2 linked regions of the Zymomonas mobilis subsp. pomaceae ATCC 29192 genome follow. Each later gene encodes a partner of the first gene's protein in a complex. Links are inferred from orthologs where the notes say so. Each region holds a gene or a part of one and is shown in the gene's direction. Other genes may lie near its edges. The genes, in order: dnaN and ZYMOP_RS01020.

The links.
Region 2: the proteins of dnaN (region 1) and ZYMOP_RS01020 are in contact, whole or in part, in a cryo-EM structure (PDB 8GIZ), measured with the Escherichia coli proteins. The link is inferred for Zymomonas mobilis subsp. pomaceae ATCC 29192 from one-to-one orthologs.

Annotation. Positions count from the first base shown.
Region 1 is NC_015709.1:334,835-338,018, forward strand. What follows is about bases 332-3,184. They hold dnaN (DNA polymerase III subunit beta), read left to right. Parts: upstream 332-1,128; coding sequence 1,129-2,241; downstream 2,242-3,184. Other genes in these bases: ZYMOP_RS01515 (ABC transporter ATP-binding protein), read left to right, coding at 332-1,050; ZYMOP_RS01525 (TonB-dependent receptor plug domain-containing protein), read right to left, coding at 2,310-3,184. In the rest of the region: more of ZYMOP_RS01515, read left to right, coding at 1-331. UniProt on the Escherichia coli protein: Confers DNA tethering and processivity to DNA polymerases and other proteins. Acts as a clamp, forming a ring around DNA (a reaction catalyzed by the clamp-loading complex) which diffuses in an ATP-independent manner freely and bidirectionally along dsDNA.
Region 2 is NC_015709.1:230,857-234,186, reverse strand. What follows is about bases 332-3,330. They hold ZYMOP_RS01020 (DNA polymerase III subunit delta'), read left to right. Parts: upstream 332-1,328; coding sequence 1,329-2,333; downstream 2,334-3,330. Other genes in these bases: metG (methionine--tRNA ligase), read left to right, coding at 2,339-3,330; tmk (dTMP kinase), read left to right, coding at 676-1,329; ZYMOP_RS01030 (D-alanyl-D-alanine carboxypeptidase family protein), read left to right, coding at 332-697. Outside these bases: more of ZYMOP_RS01030, read left to right, coding at 1-331. UniProt on the Escherichia coli protein: Part of the beta sliding clamp loading complex, which hydrolyzes ATP to load the beta clamp onto primed DNA to form the DNA replication pre-initiation complex.

The DNA of each region.
Region 1 (3,184 bases):
GCTTTAGATGCCCTAACCGAACGTGAAATTATGGCAATATTCTCTCGTATAACGGAAGGCCGTCATACAGCGATATTATTAATCAGCCATAACGCAGCTATGGTAAGTCATCGAGCAGATCGTATTATCGTGCTAAAAAACGGCGAGATAATCGAAAAAAAAGCTGCCCGAAAATGGTGGTCAGCACCTTCTCACCCCTATAGTCAGGCTTTAATAAAGGCTGATCAGGCTCTAAGAATTGCGCCGCTCATTACAGAAAAACAAGCGCAGTCTCCTTTAACCGTAAAGCGCCCTTTATTAGAAATTAGTCATCTTTGTTATCAGCGCGATAAAAAAGTAGTTTTAGACGATATTAATCTGAAATTATTCAAAGGAGACAGAATAGCCCTTGTCGGTGAATCGGGTGCCGGTAAATCAACCTTGTTAAAGGTAATACTCGGTATTTTACCGATTTTATCAGGCGAAATCAGGGTTCAAGATCAGGCGATTTCCTTTCATTCTCATAAAGAACGGATCGCTTTTTATCGTAAAGTACAGGCTGTTTTCCAAGACCCAGCAAGCAGCCTTGATCCTCGCTGGCGGATTGCAAAAATAATAGGGGAGCCCTTGGCGCTTTATAAAGAGCGGTTTTCTTCAGAGGAAAAACAAAATCGTATAAGCCTGGCTTTGGAAGCGCTGGCATTACCGAGCACGTTGCAAAATGATTACCCTTCGACCCTGTCCGGTGGTCAACAACAGCGCGTTGCAATCGCTCGGGCGTTAATCAACAAACCTGAAATTTTGTTATTAGATGAAGCCTTTTCAGCGCTCGATACTATTAATCGGTTAGCTATCAGTAAACAGCTTATCAATTTATCTGAAAAAAATGGGATGGGTTGCCTACTCGTCACGCATGATCTGACCTTAGCGCGTTTTTTTGCAACGCGGATCATGATTCTTCATAACGGACATGTTATAGAAAATAATACAGTCGAGACTGTTTTTACAGCGCCTGCACATTATTATACCCAAAAGCTTATTCAAGCGTGGCGGGAAAATTACAATATTTGATTGCTTTTTTGTGGAAGAAACAAAGCGGCAGAGTATAAAGCAAATTCGCTTTTTTTAATCAGGGATGACCGAACAGTTATGAAAGCAACGATCGAACGCGCGACTTTACTAAAAAGTCTTAGCCATGTTCAATCGGTAGTAGAGCGGCGCAATACTATTCCTATTTTATCTAATGTTTTGATTGAAGCTGCCGCCGATGGTCGCGTCAAACTGATGGCTACTGACCTTGATTTGCAGGTTGTTGAAACTTTTTCAGCCGAAGTTGAGGACGCAGGTGAAACGACAGTTTCAGCGCATATGCTTTTTGAGATTGTGCGTAAATTACCGGACGGTACACAAATTCAACTCAATGCGTCTGATGGCAAAATGTTAATCGTCGCCGGTCGCTCACGTTTTAATCTGGCAACGCTTCCTCGCGATGATTTTCCGGTTATCAGTGAAAGCGAATTGCCCACCCATTTTGCCTTACCTACGGAAAGCTTACGGCAGATTATTGATAAAACCCGTTTTGCTATTTCGGTTGATGAAACGCGTTATTATCTCAATGGTATTTTTCTTCATACCTTGAAAAATGGCGAATCGGTTATGAAAGCGGCTGCAACCGATGGACATAGATTGGCCTGTGTCACTATCCCTTGTCCTTCTGGGGCAGAAGATATGCCCGACGTCATTATTCCCCGTAAATGCGTTTTAGAATTAAGAAAATTATTGGATGAATGTGACGATGAGGTCAAAATATCGCTCTCATCCAGCAAGATTTGCTTCGATCTCGGTCATGCTATTCTGACTTCTAAACTGATTGACGGGACTTTTCCTGATTATTCACGGGTTATTCCGGTCGCCAATGACAAATTGTTACGGGTTAATCCCAAAGCCCTGATGCAAGGGGTCGATCGTGTTGCCACCATCGCGAGTGAAAAGACGCGAGCAGTAAAAATGTCGTTAGATCAGGGACGTATTTCCCTCTCTGTGACGAGCCAAGAAAACGGCATGGCGACAGAAGAAGTGCTGGGTGAATACACATCCAATAGTTTTGAAATCGGTTTCAACGCCCGTTACCTGTTGGATATTTTAGGCCAAATTGAAAATGATATGGCTGAAATTCACTTGGCCGATGCGTCTGCGCCAACCTTAATCCGAGATTCAGATGAATCGCCTGCGCTTTACGTATTAATGCCGATGCGTGTGTGAGGGTATTGAACGAACCTATAATTTAAAAAGCCGCCCTACCAAGAGCGGCTTTTTTATTCTGGATCCCATTAGAGACGGGCGCGAATACCTCCATAAAAGGTGCGCCCTAATGTGCCATAGCGATAAGCTGTCTCGTAATATTTATTGGATAGATTTTCGACCCGACCAAAAAGCGTAAGATTTTTAGTAACCGGCATTTCTGCCCGTAAATCATAAAGCGTATAACCATGGTTAATAGCCGGATTAAGGCTATATTCGCCGTGAACCGTATCCCATGATTTCGATGCCCAACGAACAGCAATTCCGGTTACAAGACCAAACTTCCAGTGATAATCAGCGGAACCATTGGCTGTATTTTTAGGACGCCTTGGCAACTGATAGCCATAATCATATCCCGCGGAATGATCTTTTGCTGATGTCCATGTATAGTTACCGCTTAAAGTAATCCGCTTGATGTCAAGGCTAGCACTGACTTCAACCCCATGCGCTACGCTCCGATTGATATTAGCATAATATCCATAGCGCGGAATTGTGGTATTGGGTGTATAACAAATGGCTGGCAAATCACCGAAATAAGGACAGCTGAGATAGGCAATAAGATTATTGGACGTTCGCTGAAAATAATCTGCGGCTAAGGTCAGTCGTTTATGGAAGAAACGTTGTTCAAATCCCGCATCCCAACCGTGTGATTTTTCAGCTTTTAAATTTTGGTCACCATATTCGCTATAAAGCTGATACAAGGAAGGCGCATTAAAGCCTTGCCCATAATGCGCCCGAAAAACGGTGTTATCATGGTTAAAGGCCCACACACCGCCGCCCGAGAATAAAACATTGCCCCCGAATTGGGAACGATGATCATAACGCACACCGCCATCGACAGAGAAGCCTTTAATAATTTTGCCTTTTAACTGGCCATAGACGCTATTGATGTCCATACTACCTT
Region 2 (3,330 bases), 100 kb from region 1 along the record:
AACCGCTAATGGTTGGCCTGATGGGGGTGTTACCTATGTTACCGCCCATGATCTCGAAACCTTGGCTGAAGCCACTATCCGTGATTTTCCTGATCTTTATCGCCAGTTCTATGGACAGCGCGAATTTACATGGGGAAAAACCCTCGGTTCAGGTAAAGACATAACACAATCAAACAGAGATCCTTTGCTAGGGGTTATCGAAGGCGCAGATGGTCTTAAAACAGGCCATACGGATGAAGCCGGTTATGGTTTCACAGGATCTGCCGAACAAAAAGGGCGGCGGCTGGTGATGGTCATGGCGGGATTACCGTCAGGATCTGCACGTCGTGAACAATCCATAGCCTTTATGAATTGGGGTTTCCGGGCATGGAAATCGAAACCTGTCGTCAGAAAAGGCGTAAGAGTTCAGACAGCGGAAGTACAGGGTGGCAGTGCATCTTCAGTCGGTTTAGTGGCACCGCGCGATCTGGCGGTAACGTTACCGATTACAGCCTCTGATCAAATTAAGGTAAAAGTGACCTATCAAGGGCCTATAAAGGCGCCTATTGCGGAAGGGCAACATATTGCAAATCTTGTAGTATTTACCTCTGATACTCCACCTCAAATAACGCCTCTTGTCGCAGAAAAAGCAGTTGCATCCGCTGGTTTTTTCGGGCGGATAAAGGAAGGCGTGCGTTGGCTTTTAGGACGGATGTGATTAATAAACAGGGATATTTTATTAGTTTAGAAGGCGGTGAAGGTGTTGGAAAATCAACACAGATCCGCCTTCTTGGTGCTGATTTAAAAGAAAAAGGTTTCGATATTATTGAGACGCGTGAACCCGGCGGCTGTCCGGGGGGAAACGCTATTCGTCATTTATTGCTGGAAGGGGATATTCACCGCTGGACGAATGCAACGGAAGCCTTGCTTTTTGCCGCGGCCCGTTCTGAACATGTTACCCGTGTTATACGTCCGGCTTTGGACAAAGGGCAATGGGTTCTGTGTGATCGCTATATTGATAGTTCTTTAGCCTACCAAGGCGATGCTAGTGGTATTGGCGAAGACAATATCCGCAAGCTTCATTATATCGGTAGTCAGGGATTAATGCCGCATCGCACGCTTCTTTTGGTGCTGCCTAATGGGGAAGGGGTTGAACGGGCTAAAATTCGCGATGGTAACCAAGGTAACCGTTTTGAAAAACGCGATCTTGACTATCACAAGAAGGTCAATGAGGCTTTTCATAAATTAGCTCTCGAAAATCCTGAACGTTTTCGTATTATTGACGCCAGTGGCACCGCCGAAATGGTTCATAAGCGTATCATGCATTCAATAGATGATCTTTTATCTTAATGTCAGAATTATTCGGCCATGATCAGACAGTAAAAACCCTTTACCATGCAGAAAAGAGTGGAAGGCTGCACCATGCTTGGTTGCTGGCGGGGCCGCGTGGGATCGGCAAACGGTTATGGGCGGATAAGGTGGCCGCATGGCTTTTAGCGAGTGCGGTCAATTCTGACTTCAGAAAAAATGCACCTGTTAATAATATTGCTGTTCCTGATCATCATCCTACCCTTTCGCTTATAAAAGCCGGAAGTCATCCAGATTTATTGCGATTAGAACGATTATTTCGTGACAGTAAAGAGCAAGAGCGGGCAAGAAATATCACTGTCGATCAAGTAAGAGGCATTCAACGGTTATTTTCAACTACGCCAGCACTTTCCTTCCGGCGTATTGTTATTATTGATTCCATTGATGATCTGGAACGGGCAGCCGCTAATGCGCTGTTAAAAAATCTTGAAGAGCCCCCTGCGGGTACAATATTTCTTCTAATCAGCCATGCGGTAACCCGTCTTTTACCCACTATCCGGTCACGTTGCCGGATACTTCGTTTTCAGGCGTTAGACGATTCTGATGTTCTTAAAGCTCTAAGACAGAATTTACCTGAAGCTAACGAAGAAGAATTAGTTAGTCTGGTAAAAATTAGTCAGGGTGCCCCAGGATACGGATTAAAATTTTCTGGTCTTGATATAGCCACTCTTGATCGTAGTATGAATGATCTGATTAAAAAAGGCGATTCCGATCTTTCCTTGCGTAGCCAGCTTGCACAAAGCCTTGCGCTTAAATCCGCACAAGGACGATATGAAGCCTTTTTGGAACAGGCTCCTGCACGTATCGCCGCAGAAGCCCATCATCTAACGGGAGAAAGATTGGCACGCGCCATTCATTTGTGGGAAAAGGCACGCCAGTTAGCTAATGAAGCTATATCATTATCACTCGATCCACAGGCAACGGTTTTCACTCTGGCCGGATTGCTGGCCAGATTAGCTCCAACAGATAGGTTCGGTAAACGTTAAACGCTATGTCTCAATCTTTTTATATTACGACTGCTATTAGCTATCCCAATGGCAAACCCCATATTGGTCACGCTTATGAAGCTATCGCGGCTGATGCGCTTGCCCGCTATCATCGTCTTTTAGGACAGGATGTCTATTTCCAAACGGGTACTGATGAACATGGTCTAAAAATGGATCAGGCGGCGCGTAACCGTGATGTTAAACCGATTACCCTTGCAGATGAGATGTCTTCTCATTTTAAAGCTATGGATGATCTTTATAATATTTCTTATGATCGCTTTATTAGGACCACAGAAGCTGAACATTATAAGGCAAGTCAAGCCTTGTGGAAAACTTTAGCCGATGCAGGGCATATTTATCTGGGACGCTATGAAGGATGGTATTCTGTCCGAGACGAAGCCTTTTATAAAGAAGATGAGCTGATTACTGACGCAGCTGGTAATAAATTATCCCCGCAAGGGACACCCGTTGAATGGAATGTAGAAGAAAGCTGGTTCTTTAGACTTTCTGACTTTCAAGATAAATTGCTAGCTTATTATGAAGCGCACCCTAAATTTATTCAACCGGAAGCCCGGCGGAATGAAGTTATCAGTTTTGTAAAATCTGGCTTGTCTGATCTTTCTATTTCACGGAGCAGCTTTGATTGGGGCATTCCTGTACCGGATGCGCCAGGACATGTCATGTATGTCTGGATTGATGCGTTAACGAATTATCTGACAGGGGCAGGGTATCCTGATAATCAAGCCAGACTTGAACACTATTGGCCAGCGGACATTCATATTATCGGTAAAGATATTATCCGTTTTCATGCTGTTTACTGGCCTGCTTTTTTAATGGCAGCGAATATTCCTTTACCAAAGGCCGTTTTTGGTCACGGATTTCTCCTTAATAAAGGAGAAAAAATGTCTAAATCTGTTGGAAATGTTGTCGATCCAATAGATATGGCTAAACTTTATGGCGTAGACCAGCTTCGCTATTTCCTGTTACGAGAAGTGAC